4 regions of the Sinobacterium norvegicum genome follow, and region 3 is predicted to be linked to each of the others. Evidence: predicted binding sites of a transcription regulator. Region 3 holds the regulator's gene; each other region holds the start of a gene.
What was found. Region 3 encodes sigma-54, which starts transcription at its own class of promoters, with help from an activator protein. Its sites were predicted from a motif close to TGGCACANNNNTTGCNNT; they were not measured.
Positions count from the first base shown of each region.

Region 1: nirB (nitrite reductase large subunit NirB) is a predicted target of sigma-54. The motif match lies at 2,434-2,451, and genes of this name have one in related genera.
Region 2: glnA (glutamate--ammonia ligase) is a predicted target of sigma-54. The motif match lies at 2,421-2,438, and genes of this name have one in related genera.
Region 4: L9P87_RS09475 (TorF family putative porin) is a predicted target of sigma-54. The motif match lies at 1,471-1,488, and genes of this name have one in related genera.

Region 1 covers NZ_CAKLPX010000001.1:1,301,415-1,305,601, reverse strand. The annotation lists gene nirB (nitrite reductase large subunit NirB) at 1-2,391, opposite strand, end outside; gene L9P87_RS05745 (bifunctional protein-serine/threonine kinase/phosphatase) at 2,678-4,187, shown strand, end outside.
Region 2 covers NZ_CAKLPX010000004.1:89,163-93,349, reverse strand. The annotation lists gene glnL (nitrogen regulation protein NR(II)) at 1-582, opposite strand, end outside; gene glnA (glutamate--ammonia ligase) at 921-2,324, opposite strand; gene thiI (tRNA uracil 4-sulfurtransferase ThiI) at 2,657-4,099, shown strand; gene serA (phosphoglycerate dehydrogenase) at 4,165-4,187, opposite strand, start outside.
Region 3 covers NZ_CAKLPX010000007.1:45,043-49,229, forward strand. The annotation lists gene rapZ (RNase adapter RapZ) at 1-557, opposite strand, end outside; gene ptsN (PTS IIA-like nitrogen regulatory protein PtsN) at 581-1,042, opposite strand; gene hpf (ribosome hibernation-promoting factor, HPF/YfiA family) at 1,062-1,364, opposite strand; gene L9P87_RS17280 (RNA polymerase factor sigma-54) at 1,463-2,962, opposite strand; gene lptB (LPS export ABC transporter ATP-binding protein) at 3,199-3,924, opposite strand; gene lptA (lipopolysaccharide transport periplasmic protein LptA) at 3,925-4,187, opposite strand, start outside.
Region 4 covers NZ_CAKLPX010000002.1:103,436-107,622, forward strand. The annotation lists gene L9P87_RS09465 (YifB family Mg chelatase-like AAA ATPase) at 1-743, opposite strand, end outside; gene L9P87_RS09470 (accessory factor UbiK family protein) at 849-1,088, opposite strand; gene L9P87_RS09475 (TorF family putative porin) at 1,591-2,325, shown strand; gene glnK (P-II family nitrogen regulator) at 2,422-2,760, shown strand; gene L9P87_RS09485 (ammonium transporter) at 2,858-4,093, shown strand.

The sequences.
Region 1 (4,187 bases), on a different contig from region 3:
CGTCTTCCACTCGCATTGGTAGGTGTCGATAACCAGCTGCATCTCAGATTCGAGCTCATCACAGATGCCGAGGCTGTCGTTGATGATCACATCCTGCAGATAGCTCAGGCCACCCTCAAGATTGTCCATCCAGGTGCTGGTTCGCTGAAGGCGATCGGCGGTGCGAATGTAGAACATGAAGAAGCGGTCGATGTACTTTACCAGCGTCTCGTCGTCGAGGTCGGAGGCAAATAGGTCGGCGTGGCGAGGCTTCATGCCGCCGTTACCACAGACATACATGTTCCAGCCTTTCTCGGTGGCGATAATACCGACATCCTTGCTCTGTGCCTCGGCGCATTCACGGGTACAGCCAGAGACGGCCATCTTCAGTTTGTGCGGTGAGCGCAGGCCTTTGTAGCGGTTTTCGATGTCGATGGCCTGCCCCATTGAATCCTGTACACCGTAGCGACACCAGGTCGAGCCAACACAGGATTTTACCGTGCGCAGCGACTTGCCGTAGGCGTGGCCCGATTCGAAACCGGCGGCGATCAGTTTTTCCCAGACTGGCGGTAACTGCTCGGCGGTGGCGCCGAAGAGGTCGACCCGTTGGCCACCGGTAATCTTGGTATAGAGGTTGTACTCTTTTGCCACCTCACCGATGGCAATCAGACCTTCGGCGGTGACCTCACCACCGGGCATCCGTGGTACCACGGAGAAGGTACCGTCTTTCTGCATATTGGCCAGGAAGCGGTCATTGGTTTCCTGCAGGCCAGCGTGCTGTTGTTCCAGAATATGGTCGTTCCAGCAGGTGGCGAGGATCGAGGCGGTGGTGGGTTTACAAATGGTACAGCCCTTGCCCTTGCCGTGCTTGCTGAGCATCTCTTCAAATGTCTTTATGCCACCGACACGCACCAGGTGATACATCTCTTGGCGGGTGTAAGCGAAGTGTTCACAGAGGTCGGTATTGACCTCGACACCGAGGTTGGTGAGTTCGGCGTTCATCACCTGGCCGACCAGGGCGACACAGCCACCACAGGTAGTCCCTGCCTTGGTGGCGTCTTTGATCTCGCTCATCTGACAGCAGCCGTCCTGTACGGCGGCGTTGATATCGCCCTTGGAAACGTTGTTACACGAGCAAATTTGTGCGCTGTCGGGCAGAGCGTCGACACCGAGGGCAGCACCGCTGCTGCCATCGTAGCTGGGCAGTATCATGCTGTCGGGGTTGTCAGGCAGCTCAATCTTGTTGAGGGCAAATTGCAGTAGATTACTGTAATCGTCCGCATCACCAATTAACACGCCGCCGAGTAAATGCTTGCCGTCTTCGCTGACCACAATCTTCTTATACACCTCGGTGTTTTCGTCGATATAGGTGTAAGACTTGCTGCCGGGGGTGTTGGCGTGGGCATCGCCAATGGAGGCGACATCGACGCCCATCAGCTTTAATTTGGTACTCATGTCGAAACCGGTGAACTGGTCCTCGCCGAAGGCGCCAACATGTTGCGCCGCGACGCGGGCCATATCATTACCAGGGGCGATCAAGCCGAAGATGCGTCCGTCCCACAGGGCGCATTCGCCGATGGCATAAATATTGTCATCGGAGGTTTTGCAGTGGTTGTCGATGACGATACCACCGCGGGGGCCAATCTCAAGTTCGCTGCTGCGTGCAAGGGCATCCTGTGGGCGGATACCGGCAGAGAAGACGATGATGTCAGTCTCTAGTTCGGAATCGTCGGCAAAGCTCATCTTGTGAATGCACTCTTCACCATCACCGATATTTTGGGTATTTTTCTCGGTGTGTACGCCCACGCCCAGGTCTTCTATCTTTTGGCGAAGTAGTTTACCGCCGTTGTCATCCACCTGAACCGCCATTAAGCGGGGGGCAAATTCGACAACGTGGGTTTTTAATCCTAAATCTTTCAGCGCTTTTGCCGCTTCTAAACCGAGCAGTCCGCCGCCGATGACGACACCGATTTTGGAGCTTTCAGCGGCCTTGGTAATGGCCTCTAAATCATCGATGGTGCGGTAGACAAAGCAGTTTTTTCTATCGTGGCCGGGCACCGGTGGCACAAAGGGGAATGAGCCGGTGGCCAGAATCAATTTATCATAGTGGTATTCATCACCGTCGGCGGTCACTACGCTTTGTTGTTGACGGTTAATAGCCGTCACTTCGGCATTGTTGTAATGGACAATGCTGTTGTCGCCATAAAAACCGTCGGCCACCATGTTGAGCGGTTCGGCGGTGCGAGTTTCAAACCATTTTGTCAGTTGCACGCGATCATAGGCGGGGCGTGATTCCTCACCAAAGACGGTGATATCAAATTGTTCACTCTGGTTGTTTTCAACCAGAGTCTCAAGAAATTTATGACCCACTGGACCGTTGCCGACCAAGACTAATTTGGTTTTGTTACTCATAGCGGAACCTGCTGCTGATAAAATAATTTTTCTAATTAGCTTAAAGCAATTGCCGTGCCAGCTATTTTTAAAATTTGTGCAGCCCTTATATACTGTGGCTTTAAAGGAAGATGTTAACGGTGTTGTATGCCGTCCGCACAATTCGGGTGCGATATCTTGGTGCAGTAAATGGCGGTTAAAAGGCGGTGACTTGTTAAAAAGAGTGCGTTTATCGTCGGCGCTATTTGTGAACGCTGCTCGGAGTTTGTTAGGCTAATGGCAATCTAACAGGGTCAATAGGTTTTACATGCATTTGGATGGACAGTTGATATTGTCAGCGGCACAACGCAGCGAGGCGGGGGTGAAACCGCAGAACGAAGACAGTATCGGTATCAGTATTCCCGATACCATAGCGCTGACGACCAAGGGGGCGGTTATCGCCATTGCCGACGGTGTCAGTGCTGCCGAGGCGGGCAAGGAAGCCAGCGAAACCTGTGTGCGCAATTTCATCGGAGACTACTTTGCGACACCGGAGTCTTGGACGGTAAAGAAATCGGCGCACCAGGTATTGGTGGCGTTGAATCGCTGGCTGTATGGCCAGGGCCAGAGTTATAACAATGCAGAGCGTGGCTATATCAGCACCCTCAGTGTGTTAATTTTAAAATCGCGGGTGGGGCATATATTCCATGTCGGCGACAGCCGTATCTACCGCGTTCGCGACGGTGAGCTGGAGCAATTAACCCGCGATCACGCCACCCGTATTTCAAAGGAACAGTCGTATCTGACTCGGGCAATGGGCTTGGATGTCCGTCTGGATGTCGATTATAAGAGTACCGAACTACGCCGAGGCGATGTGTTTGTGCTTACCACCGACGGTATTCATGATGTGGTCGCCGATGACGATATCTTAGCGTTGGCACAGCAGCCGGTAGAGCAGTATGAGCAACAGTGCCAGCAATTAATCGCCTTGGCGCTGTCGCGGGGCAGCAAAGATAATCTCAGCTGTCAGGTTATCCGAGTCGATGACCTGCCAAAGGAAGATGCCAATGATCTGCAGGTTAAATTAACAGACTTACCGTTTCCGCCATTCTTAGAGCCAGGCATGGTCATCGACGGCTTTAAAATAGAGCGAGAAATCCATGCCAGCAACCGCAGCCAGCTTTATATTGTAGAGCAGGTAGCCACCGGCCAGCGTTACTGCATGAAGACACCGTCAGTCAATTTTGATGATGATCCGGCCTATATTGAGCGTTTTATTATGGAGAGCTGGATCGGTAACCGTATCGACAATGCGCAGGTGGTCAAGGTTGCCAACAACAGTGTCGGCAAAAACTTTCTCTATTACTTGACCGAGTTAGTCGACGGAGTAACTCTTGGCCGTTGGATGGAAAGCCAACAGCAGGCAACCATCGAGCAGTTACAGCAGATGCTGCCAAAAATTATCAAAGGTGTTCGCGCTTTTCATCGCAAGGATATGTTGCATCAGGATATCAAGCCGGACAATATTTTGGTGGCGGCGGATGAGTCGATAAAAATTGTTGATTTTGGTTCGTGTTTTGTCGGTGGTATCGCGGAAATATCGGCGCCGATTATTCGTGATATAGCCTTGGGTACGGCTAATTATTCAGCACCAGAATACATGTTAAAAAGAACACCCAGCGCCCTTTCAGATCAGTTTTCGGTGGCGGTTATCGCCTATCAAATGTTGACTGGTGAACAGCCTTATCAGGGTAAACTGGAGCACACTCAATCGTTAAAACAGTTCAGCAATCTGAAGTATATTCCAGCCTATCACTATAATCCCTTGGTGCCGGTAT
Region 2 (4,187 bases), on a different contig from region 3:
CGGAATGCGATGGGGGCCCAGTAGGCGGTCGACTAGATTACGCAGCCGGTCGGCCTCTTCAATAATAATCGTGGTGTAGTCTTTTAGCTCATCGTCGTTTAATTCACGGGCCAGTAATTGTGCCGCACCGCGTAAGCCGCCAAGCGGATTTTTTATTTCGTGGGCGAGGCCGCGAATCAGCGTGCGACTGTTTTGCTGCGAGGCAATCAGCGTCTCCTCGCGTGAAATTTTCAGCATCCTATCCATTGGCTGCAGTTCGATTAACAGTGCCGGTTGCTTGCCGACTTCAGTCGGTGTTACCGAGTAATCGACGGTAATACTGAGGCTATTAGGCAATTGCAGCAGGGTTTGACGCTTGGTAAACGAGCGACCGACATCGACAGCCTCACGCAGGGCTTTGACAGATTCGCTGTCTTGATGAACCAACAGGCTGAAATCCAGGCCGAGTACCCGATGACCGCTGGAGTCGAGCAGCATACGTGCGGCGGGATTGAGGTAGGTAATACGCAGCGATGAATCTAACAACATGACTGCCGTTGTCAGGTTGTCGAGAAGCAGGCCATGTAAGTCGTTGTTCATCATTGTTTAACTACCAGTCCCCATTGTTTTAAAACTATATTTGCTAGTCATTACTATAGGCTTAGCAAAAACTACACCAACTTAGGTGGGCGCGGAGGATTACTGCCGAATGAGGCATTGTTTGCTGGGGCATCCGTGATGGCGTCAGTTTGCCATCATGGCCAAGACCGCCCTTGTCAGCACGATCGATACTAGCAAGAGTGAGCGCACCAAAATAGTGCCAAAGCAAAATGGTAATCATATGGTTAGGGTTATAGTGCTGCTGTCTGGCGGTCAGACTTTTTACCAGCCAACAAAAAAGGCCTGCAAAAGCAGGCCTTTTTTCGTATTTAATCGAGTGATTAAACTGAGTAGTACATCTCGAACTCAACAGGGTGAGTTGTAGAGTTAAGACGCTCAACTTCGGCCATCTTCAATGCGATATAGCCGTCGATCATGTCGTCGTCCATTACGCCACCGGCTTTCAAGAAGGCACGGTCAGCGTCTAGCGCTTGTAGTGCTTGCTCTAGGCTTGAAGCAACAGTTGGGATCTCGGCAGCTTCTTCAGCAGGAAGGTCGTATAGATCCTTGTCTGCAGCTTCGCCTGGGTGGATCTTGTTCTGGATGCCGTCAAGGCCGGCCATCAACATAGCGGTAAAGGCTAAGTATGGGTTGGCTGATGGATCACCGAAACGTACTTCGATACGGCTGGCCTTAGGGCTTGGCACGAAAGGAATACGGATTGAAGCAGAACGGTTACGAGCAGAGTAAGCCAGCATAACAGGCGCTTCGAAGCCAGGAACCAAACGCTTGTACGAGTTGGTTGAGGCGTTGGCGAAAGCGTTGATTGCGCGAGCGTGCTTAATGATACCGCCGATGTAGAACAGGGCAGTTTCAGAAAGGCCAGCATAGGCATCGCCAGCCATGATGTTAACGCCGTCTTTAGAAAGCGACTGGTGAACATGCATACCAGAACCGTTATCGCCAACCAGAGGCTTAGGCATGAAGGTAGCCGTCTTGCCGTAGGCGTGAGCAACATTGTGTACAGCATACTTAAGAATCTGAACTTCATCAGCCTTCTTAGTCAGCGTGGCTGGACCTACACCGATTTCACACTGACCAGCAGTGGCAACTTCGTGGTGGTGAATTTCGATTTCTAGACCCATGTCTTCCATCGCGTCACACATGGCGCCACGAAGGTCGTGCAGGCTGTCCAGTGGTGGTACGGGGAAGTAACCGCCTTTAACAACAGGGCGGTGGCCCATGTTGCCGTCTGCGAATGACTTGTTGCTAGACCAAGCTGCTTCTTCAGAGTTGATCTGGTAGCTGGTGCTGTGGATATCAACATTCCACTTAACGTCGTCAAAAACGAAGAACTCAGGCTCGGGACCGAACAGTGCAGTATCGGCGATGCCAGTAGAGCGTAGGTATTCTTCAGCGCGGCCAGCAACAGAGCGAGGGTCACGGTTGTAGCCCTGCATAGTAGTAGGCTCAACGATGTTACAGATGATAACAACGGTGGCAGACTCGGTGAAGGGATCGATGTAAGAAGAAGAGTCTTCAGGCATCATGACCATGTCTGATTCGTTAATGCCTTTCCAGCCAGCGATAGAAGAACCATCAAACATTTTACCGTCTTCGAAGAAGCTCTCGCCTACTTCTGAAGCAGGAATGGTGACGTGCTGCTCTTTACCCTTAAAGTCGGTAAAGCGAAGGTCTACCCATTTGATATCGTTATCAGCGATTAGTTTAACTGTGCGTGACATAAATACGTCCTCGGTCGGTATATTACGGCTAGTGCCATTTCTTTTAGTATTAAAACTCTTCGGTTTATGCCGAGAGTTTATAAATATGGCTTTACAAAAGCAAGAGGCGTGCCAGAGTCGATATCGGCGCAATTTCAAGCACTTTGCAAAGGATTGTGCACCTGTTTGGGGAAAACGCGCTAATTCGGCTCATTAGTCGCACCAATATGATGCGTCAATGCTCTTTTTTGGTGCTTTGGTGCATTTTTTACCGTATAGACCTTAAGGATAAGTACAGCGACAATCAAGTGTTTTATAATGAACAAATATTGTTATTGATCTCTAGGGCTATTATGAAGTTTGTCGTCAAGTTTTTCCCCGAAATCACCATAAAGAGTAAGCCTGTGCGTAAGCAGTTTGTGCGCATGCTGACAGATAATGTGCGCACGCTGTTGCGTCATGTTGATGCCGATGTGAAGGTCATCCGGGATTGGGACAAGCTGGTTGTCGTCAGCGAGCAGGATGCGTTGCTACCCCGCTTTGTCGAGGTGTTGTCGAATACCCCCGGGATTGCCTATTTCAATGACGTGGTGCAATACCCGCTGGGTGATTTACACGACATTTTCGAGAAGACCAAGGCTATTTGGGGAGAGCGCTTGGCGGGCAAGACCTTTGCTGTGCGCTGTAAACGTGCCGGCAAGCATGAGTTTAAGTCTGGCGATATCGAACGCTATGTAGGGGGCGGATTGAACCAGCACACTGAGGCACTGGGTGTTAAGCTCAGCAAGCCGGAGATTACTGTGCAATTAGAGGTTCGCGACGACATCCTGTTTGTTATTAATGAGCGACACGAGGGCTTGGGTGGCTTCCCAATAGGCAGTCTCGACCCAGTTATCTCATTGATATCCGGTGGTTTCGATTCAAATGTCGCCAGCTATTTGACCATGAAGCGGGGTCTGCGCACGCATTTCCTGTTCTTTAATCTCGGCGGTCACGCCCACGAAATAGGGGTGAAAGAAGTTGCCCTGTATCTATGGCAAAAATATGGCGCCTCACATCGAGTGCGTTTCATCTCGGTGCCCTTCGATGGTGTCGTTGGCGAGATTCTCAAGAATGTAGACAACTCTCAGATGGGGGTTATTCTGAAGCGTATGATGCTGCGTGCCGGCACCCAGATTGCCGAGCAAATGGGGGTTCAGGCGCTGGTCACCGGTGAGAGTGTGGCCCAGGTGTCGAGCCAGACACTGACCAACCTCAGTGTGATCGATTCGGTGACCAACAGCTTGGTGCTGCGTCCGCTGATTACCATGGACAAGCCGGAAATCATCAAGTTGGCCGAACAGATCGGCACCGCCGAGTTTGCTGCCAACATGCCAGAATATTGTGGTGTTATCTCGGTCAAGCCGACCACTAAGGCAAAGCCTGAAAAGATTGAGCGGGAAGAGGGCAAGTTCGATTTTTCGGTGTTGGATAAGGCGGTGGCAGACACCAAACTGATTAATATCGATGAGATAGATCTGAGCGAGCAAATCGAGGATGTCGAGGTAATGCCGTTCCCCGTTGGCGAGAGTATCGTCATCGATGTGCGCCATCCGACCGAAAGGGAGTTGTCGCCGCTGCGGTTGGCTAAGAACGAGGTGTTGGATATACCCTTCTTCGAGTTGCACGGTAAGTACGCTGAACTCGATCAGAGCGAGCACTATATGCTGTACTGTGAGAAGGGCACGATGAGCCGGCTACACGCCTCGCATCTAAAGCATGAAGGCTACCATAACGTATCGGTCTACCGGCCATAGGGTGAAATCGAGACAATAAAAAAGGAGGCCTAGGCCTCCTTTTTTATTGCTGACTAAGTGTGTACTTAGAATAGTACGCGACAGCGAA
Region 3 (4,187 bases):
TCGAACACCATATCAGCATGGTTGGGGCTGCCCTTTTTAAAGCCGAATGACTGGAATTGCAGCGTCATCTGGCCGCTGTTTTGGTCGGCGACCTCAATGCGAATAAAATCACGTAACTCGTGATAGCTAAGTTTGGTGGTGTCGATGGTTAAATCGGCGATATTAGCAATCGGCTCGAGAATCACACGCTCGTCTTCAATTGCCTCCTGCAATGCGGTGTGGCGATTGCTCAACGGGTGCTTACGACGAGTTTCACTGAAACGCTTAATTAGAGAGTTGTTGTCGGCGTCGAGATAGATAACCGAGGTCTCGACTTCTTCCGGCAGTGATGAAATAAGGGTGGGAAACTCAGAGAGCGTACGAGAGCTATTGCGGGCATCGATGCAGACGGCAAGCATCTCTTGTTCGGGGGACGAGTTGGCTCTCGCCTCACTGATCAAGGCGGGCAATAGATAGGCGGGTAGGTTGTCGATACAGTAAAAGCCGACATCTTCTAACACATTAAGCGCTGTACTCTTGCCGGAGCCGGAGCGTCCGCTGATGACGACTAGTTTCATAGCTTCCCTATCTTGTAATCCAGTTAGCCTGTTGCAATGGGCTGCAAGGCGGCATCAAAAAGTTCTTGGTTGCTGTTGGTTGCCCTCAGACTTTGGCAATAATCTTCAGCGCTAAACAATTCCGCCATCATTGACAGGGCCTGAAGGTGATCATCGCAGGCTTCCTCAGGAACCATCAGCACGAACAAGATATCAACAGGCTGATCATCGATGGCATCAAACGCAACGGGTTTGTCGAGGGTGAATAAGGCGCCGGTAATCCCCAGGCAGTTGGGCACTCTGCAGTGGGGGATGGCAATGCCTTTGCCAATGCCGGTGCTGCCGAGCTTTTCTCTTGCATTAAAACGCTGAAACAGCTCCTCGTTATCAAAGGCGCTGACATCCTTGCAGATATGTTCTGCAATGATTTCTAGCACGCGTTTTTTGGAGGAGGCTGACGCACCTGAGACGGTGCGTTCTAGTGTGAGAATATTTTGCAGTTGCATGATAATTTAATAAGTCTTGCTATCTGGAGCCATGATTACTGGCGGTTTGCTTTTCTTTGTATTTCAGCAATTGACGGTCTAGCTTGTCAGTTAGCAAGTCGATTGCGGCATACATATCAGCCGCTTCCGAGGATGCGGCAATGTCGGCGCCGGTCACGTGTATCGTGGCATCGGCCCGGTGTCTGGTTTTTTCAACAGTCAGTGTAACATGTGAGTTGGTAATACTATCAGAGTGTCTACTGAGACGGCCAAACTTATTGGTGACATATTCGTGTAAAGCTTCAGTAACATCGACGTGGTGACCGCTGATATGGATTTGCATATGTTTATCCTCTGTCGCTACAGGCTGTAATTGCCCTGTTGTCTGTGTGAATACCGCATCTTGGTTGTCGCCCAATATTTGACGGGCTTATCTATAGTCTAGACCAGTTGTTTGCGTTCGTTTGAGGGAGGAATCATCATGGATTCTCTGTACTTAGCGATTGTCCGCCGGGCGACCTTAATCCCTTGCTCTGCCAGCAGCTTGGTCATTGCATTGTCGCTGAGCGGCTTGCGAGGATTTTCGGCGGCCACCAATTTTTTGATAATGGCGCGGATTGCCGTCGATGAGCATTCGCCGCCACTTTCGGTGCTGACGTGGCTGGAAAAAAAGTATTTCAGCTCGAAGATGCCCCGGGGGGTGTGCATGTATTTCTGCGTTGTCACCCTGGAGATCGTAGACTCATGCATTTCAACGGCGTCGGCGATGTCGAGCAGGACCATTGGCTTCATCGCCTCATCACCGTAGTCGAGAAAACCCTGCTGCATTTCGACAATTTTGCTGGCAACTTTCATCAGTGTTTCATTCCGACTCTGCAAGCTTTTCAGGAACCAGCGTGCTTCCTGCAAATTGTCTTTTAAAAAGGTATTGTCAGAGCTATTGTCGGCCCGCTTGATTAGCGAGGCGTAATCGTTGTTAATGCGTATGCGGGGGGCGATATCGGGGTTTAGCTCCACTCGCCAGTGTTCATCGACCTTGCGGACGTAGACGTCGGGGACAATATATTCGGCGCTGTTGGCCTCTAAGTCATCACCAGGACGGGGGTTAAGGCTTTGAATCAGGCTGATAACGGCCTTCAGTGGCGCCTCTTTGATGCGAGCTCTACGCATTAGCTGATTAAAATCTTTGTTGCCCAGTAGCGGTAAATAGTGCTCGACAACTTTTTTGGTGTCACTGAGCCAAGGGGTGGACTCGGGTAATTGGTTGAGCTGAATTAGCAGGCATTCTCTTAAATCTTGGCTGCCAACACCGGGTGGGTCAAACTGCTGAATACGATGCAGTACGGCCATTACCTCGTCGAGTTCAATGTCTAGCTGATGATCATCCTCAAAACCTTGATGGATTTCCTCGGCACTCAGTGACATAAAACCAGAGGGCTCTATGGCATCGATAACCGCGAGACCAATCACCCTATCGGTGTCGGACATGGGAGTGAGGTTTAGTTGCCATAACAGATGCTCGTGCAGGCCCTCGGCCTGACTGTTCCGGCTGTCGATATCAAAGTCTTCGCCGCCAGGTCCTGCGCTACCACCGGTGTTCTGGTAAACATCATCCCACTGTGTATCAACGGGAAGCTCTTTGGGGATGTTGTCAGGGTTTGACCAATCGATATCAGACTGAGCGGCATCGGCGGGCGTTTCGGGGCTGGCTGTTTCTATTTGGGCGGGTCCCTCAGTCGTATGGTTGAGGGCTTCTAAATTATTTTCCGGTGAGGCGTTATGTTCCTCTTCGGTGACTTCGAGCATGGGGTTGGAATCGAGAGCCTGCTGGATCTCTTGTTGTAAATCGAGCGTTGACAACTGGAGTAGGCGAATAGCCTGTTGCAGTTGCGGGGTCATCGTTAATTGCTGACCCATTTTCAGTTGCAGCGATTGTTTCACAGCGACAGATTCTCCCAAGCGAACCGCGTATCAGTCTCTGTTTGCTATTTTCGGTTATAGCAATAATAAGAGCTCTCTGAATAGCCGGATATCCGCCGGCAATCTAGTAAGGCCGGCATTATAATCATCAGTAACTCTGTAAAAGCAGTAGTTATTATCAAATTTATACAGCGTCAGTTTATCGGTAGTCGCGACGACAAGCAAACATTAGACCAGCTTTAAAATAGCCTTTGTGTTTAGAGCTTGAATTGCTCACCCAGATAGACTTTGCGGACCTGATGATTACTCAAAATAGTCTCTGCGGTGCCCTCGGCAATAATATAGCCTTCGCTGACGATATAGGCCTTGTCACAGATGTCGAGGGTCTCTCTGACATTGTGATCGGTAATGAGTACCCCGATGCCTTTGGACTTCAGGTGATTAACAATCCCTTTGATCTCGTTAACCGAGATGGGGTCGACGCCAGCAAAGGGCTCATCGAGCAGGATAAATTCAGGCTCTGTGGCCAGCGCTCTCGCTATTTCTACCCGGCGCCTTTCACCTCCCGAGAGAGACATGCCGAGGCTTTTACGAATATGGGTGATATGGAATTCTTGTAGCAGCTCTTCCATTTTTGCATGACGCTGTTTCTTGTTTAAATCCTGGCGTGTTTCGAGTATCGCAAGCAGGTTGTTTTCCACCGATAATTTGCGAAAAATTGACGCTTCCTGTGGCAGGTAGCCAATCCCGTGTTTGGCCCGGCCGTGCATAGGTTCTGCGGAAATATTGGTGTCGTTGATCCACACCTGGCCGGCATCCTGGGGCACAATCCCGACGACCATGTAAAAGCAAGTGGTCTTACCGGCGCCGTTGGGGCCGAGTAGGCCGACAACTTGCCCGCTGTCTATCGACAATGAAACATCTTGAATGATTTTACGTTTTTTATAGGCCTTGGCTAAATTGTTGGCTTTCAGGGTCGCCATCTAAGGTTGCTCACTTTTATCGGTGCTGTCAGTGTCAGTTGGCGCCTCTGGCGCGGGCTCGCTGGTGGGTATGGCCTCGTCCGGTATTCTATCTGATGGCGGGGTGACCTCTGCGGCGGGTGCCTTCTTTTTACTGGGGGGGAGGACTACGTGAACGCGGCCATCGCCCTCTTGTTGGTCTTTGTTGCCCTTGGCTTTGACGATTTCTTCCGCCATGAGGTATTCAATCTGTTCGCTATCGACCTGGGTGCCATCCTGTTCGA
Region 4 (4,187 bases), on a different contig from region 3:
CCGACCTCCAGCGCTTCGCTCTCGGTGAGCGCCGGTAAAATACCGGGCAACCGGCTGGCCAGCATTGTCTTGCCGCTGCCTGGTGGGCCAAAGAACAGGAGGTTATGTAGGCCGCAGGCGGCAATCTCGAGCGCTCTCCTCGCCTGGGGCTGGCCTTTGACATCGCTAAGATCGGGGTAGTCGGGCGGCAGCAGCTGCTCGTCATTTTGATGTTCCAGCGGCGGAATTTTCTCCCGGCCATGTAAATGGGCGCAGAGCTGTAATAAGTGCTTAGCCGGGATGATTTCTGCCGCGCTGGGGCGGGAGGCCTCGTCCCCGTTGTCGCAGGGGACGATGAGTTGGCGTTGTTGCTTGCTGGCCTGCATGGCAGCGGGTAGGGCACCGAGTACTGGCCGCAGCTCACCGGTGAGTGCTAACTCGCCAATAAACTCACAGTTATTGAGTGATTCCGGCGGTATCTGCCCCGAGGCCGCTAGGATGCCGAGGGCAATGGGTAGGTCGAAACGGCCGCCCTCTTTCGGCAGATCAGCTGGGGCTAAATTGATTGTAATCCGCCGAGCGGGAAATTCGAAGTGTGAGTTGAGAATGGCGCTGCGAACCCGGTCCTTCGATTCTTTGACAGCAGTCTCGGCCAGGCCGACAATGCTGAGCCCGGGCAGGCCGTTGGATAAATGGGTTTCCACCGTCACGAGGGGCGCCTCGACACCGAGCTTGGCGCGAGAATACACAATAGCCAGCGACATAATACCATCCTTGGTTGTCGTTAGATGTTAGCGAAACGTATTGTTACTGCGGGGCCAACATTGGCCGCACTCTCTAGAGCGTAGACCTATCCGTCGATCGTGGTATTACTTTATTTTTTCGTTCAGCTCGGCCAGCTGCTGTTCAAGCTCGTTCAGTTTTTGACGTGAGCGCTGCAGGACAGCAGCTTGGGCGTCGAATTCCTCTCGGCTGACCAAGTTGAGCTTGCTGAAGACAGACTGGCTGGCAGCATGCACCGCCTTCTCGATGTCTTGTCGCTGAGGCGCTCCCTTAAGAAGCTGGCTGAGCTGCTGGCTGAATTCGTCGATAAATTGGTTGTTTAACATTGTCGCGGCACCGAAGTGTTGAAGGCTAATGATAGATAAGTATAGGGGGCGTTAGTGTATCGCCGATTGGGCTGTCTGCAAACCTGAATAAGGCTGCATCAAATGGATGCATGTGGCCAATATATTCAACGGCTAGAGTAGGGTAATCCTGAAAACCTATCCATTACAGCAAAAATTAATGATTAACCCCTATAAAGGTATTGGTTATTTAGCCGCCGAAGGGTAAATTATCCCTGTCTAGAATATTCGACAGGCAAAACGCACCTTAATTGTGCGCTTGCGGTGCATCCGGTTCCATTTGGTGCGCAACGTTGTAGCTAGGTGGTGGCAAATACTAATAAATAGCTGCTATTTTATTGATAAATAATAATATTTAATAAGTTGGCACGCCTCCTGCTCTGTATTCTGGTACAAGTCTTAAAACGATTTTTTTAAAAGGGGCGTTTTGAGGCAACAAACTATTAGACCAAAATGAATAACTATAAACTTGGAGAGAAACCAAATGTTGAAAAAAAGCTTACTAGCGAGCAGTGTTGCAGCAGTATTAAGCCTAGGCGTAATGCCTGCAATGGCAGAAGAAGTTGCCGTTGTTGAAATTGAAGAAGAGGCCGAAGGCCCGAACTATGTTTCTGCCACTGTTGGTGTATCGAACCTTTACTTGTGGCGCGGTTTGAACCTTTCTGACGGTAAAGGTTCTGGCAGCATCTACGGTAGCTTGGATTGGTCGCACGATCTTGGCTTCTACGCCGGTGTCTGGGGCGCGTCTGGTGACGGCTCTCTTGGTACTGAGTATGACCTATACGGTGGCTACACATTTGAAACGGGTGATTTCTTCGCCGACATTATGTTCGCTAACTATGTATATCCTGAACAGGACGACGAGCCGTTCGGCGACAACACCGGCAGCGACGTTATAGTGACGCTAGGCTTTGCCGGCGTTGAAGGTAGCTATACCAAGAGAATCGCCGGTGGCGGTTACGATGATGCCTACCTAACACTGGGTTATAGCTATGCTCAGTTTGGCGCAACTCTTGGTTATCAGCACTTCGCCGATTACGAAGGTGATGGCGAAGATGCTAACTACACGCACCTAGACGTGAACTATGCCTTCAACGACAACCTAACCTTTACAGTTAGTAAGGTTGTCGATCGTAACTCTGACGCGGGCACTTTGGCTGATGTTGCTCCTGATGCAACCCTGTTCGTAGTTGCCTACGACATGGCCTTCGATCTTTAATATAAAGCACTAACAACAGTGTTATATTGTGGTCGCCCTGATTTCAGGGCGACTATATGCAACACAATTCATTAAACAAACTTAGGAAGTGAAATCATGAAAATGATTACCGCGATTGTAAAACCTTTTAAGTTAGACGACGTGCGAGAAGCGCTGTCAGAGATCGGTGTACAGGGTATTACCGTGACTGAAGTAAAAGGTTTTGGCCGCCAGAAAGGTCACACCGAGCTTTACCGTGGCGCCGAGTATGTTGTCGATTTTCTACCGAAGGTAAAAATCGAAGTAGCTGTCGCTGACGGTACTGTAGAACAGACTATTGAAGCCATTACCAAAGCCGCTAATACCGGCAAGATTGGTGACGGTAAGATTTTTGTAACAGCACTTGAACAGGCTGTTCGTATTCGTACTGGTGAGACTGGCGACGAAGCGGTATAACCGCTCGCGCTTGACCTGGGGGGGTGCATAGCCATGCGGCGAGCACTCACTGGTACATAACTTTTGAGATGTTGCTGAGCTGTGGAGGCTTAGAGATATGGAAAACACACTTGTAGAATTACAGTATGCATTAGATACCTTTTATTTCTTGGTATGTGGTGCCCTTGTTATGTGGATGGCTGCTGGTTTTACCATGCTGGAAGCCGGCTTGGTTCGCGCCAAGAATACCACTGAGATTTTGACTAAAAACGTCGCGCTATACGCCACGTCGTGCATTATGTACTTCGTCTGCGGTTACGCCATTATGTACGGCGGCGAATATTTCCTAACAGGCATTGAAGGCAGCGGTTATACACCGGGTGCCGAAGACAATGCCACTTACGCACCATCGGCTGATTTCTTCTTCCAAGTTGTCTTCGTTGCCACTGCCATGTCTATTGTCTCTGGCGCTGTTGCTGAGCGTATGAAGCTCTGGGCTTTCCTAGCCTTTGCCGTTGTGATGACTGGTGTTATCTACCCGATGGAAGGTAGCTGGACCTGGGGCGGCAACGATGTATTCGGCCTATATAACCTTGGTGAGCTCGGCTTCTTAGATTTTGCCGGCTCAGGTATTGTCCACATGGCTGGTGCTGCCGCTGCGTTATCCGGCGTACTCTTCCTCGGTGCTCGTAAAGGAAAATACGGCGTCAACGGTTCTGTTAATGCAATTCCAGGTGCCAATCTACCGATGGCAACATTGGGTACCTTCATCCTGTGGATGGGTTGGTTCGGTTTCAACGGTGGTTCTGTCTTGGCAACCGCCTCTGTCGACAGTGCTAACTCCGTGGCCATGGTCTTCCTTAATACTAACGCTGCTGCTGCGACTGGCCTTGTTGCCGCTCTGATTGTTGCTCGTCTTCTATTCGGTAAGGCGGATCTAACCATGGCGCTGAACGGCGCGTTGGCCGGCCTCGTTGCTATCACCGCTGGTCCAGACACACCGACAGCTGCTGAGGCATCATTGATCGGTGCGGTTGGTGGTATCTTGGTCGTGTTCTCTATCCTAGCCCTCGATAAGGCCAAGATTGATGATCCGGTCGGTGCGATATCGGTTCACGGTGTGGTTGGTCTATTCGGTCTGATGGTTGTACCGATGACTAACGGCGATTCTTCATTCACAGGTCAGCTTATCGGTGCTGCGACCATCTTTGGTTGGGTCTTTATTGCCTCGTCAGTTGTTTGGTTAACACTGAAGGTGATTATCGGCATTCGTGTCAGCGAAGAAGAAGAATATGAAGGTGTCGATCTATCTGAGTGCGGTATGGAAGCGTACCCTGAGTTTACCGGTAAGTAAGCTTCAGCTACTCGCGATAATCGCATAAAAAAACCGCGGCCTAGGCTGCGGTTTTTTATGTCTGATTTTCCTTGTCGCTATGAAAAACCGAGTG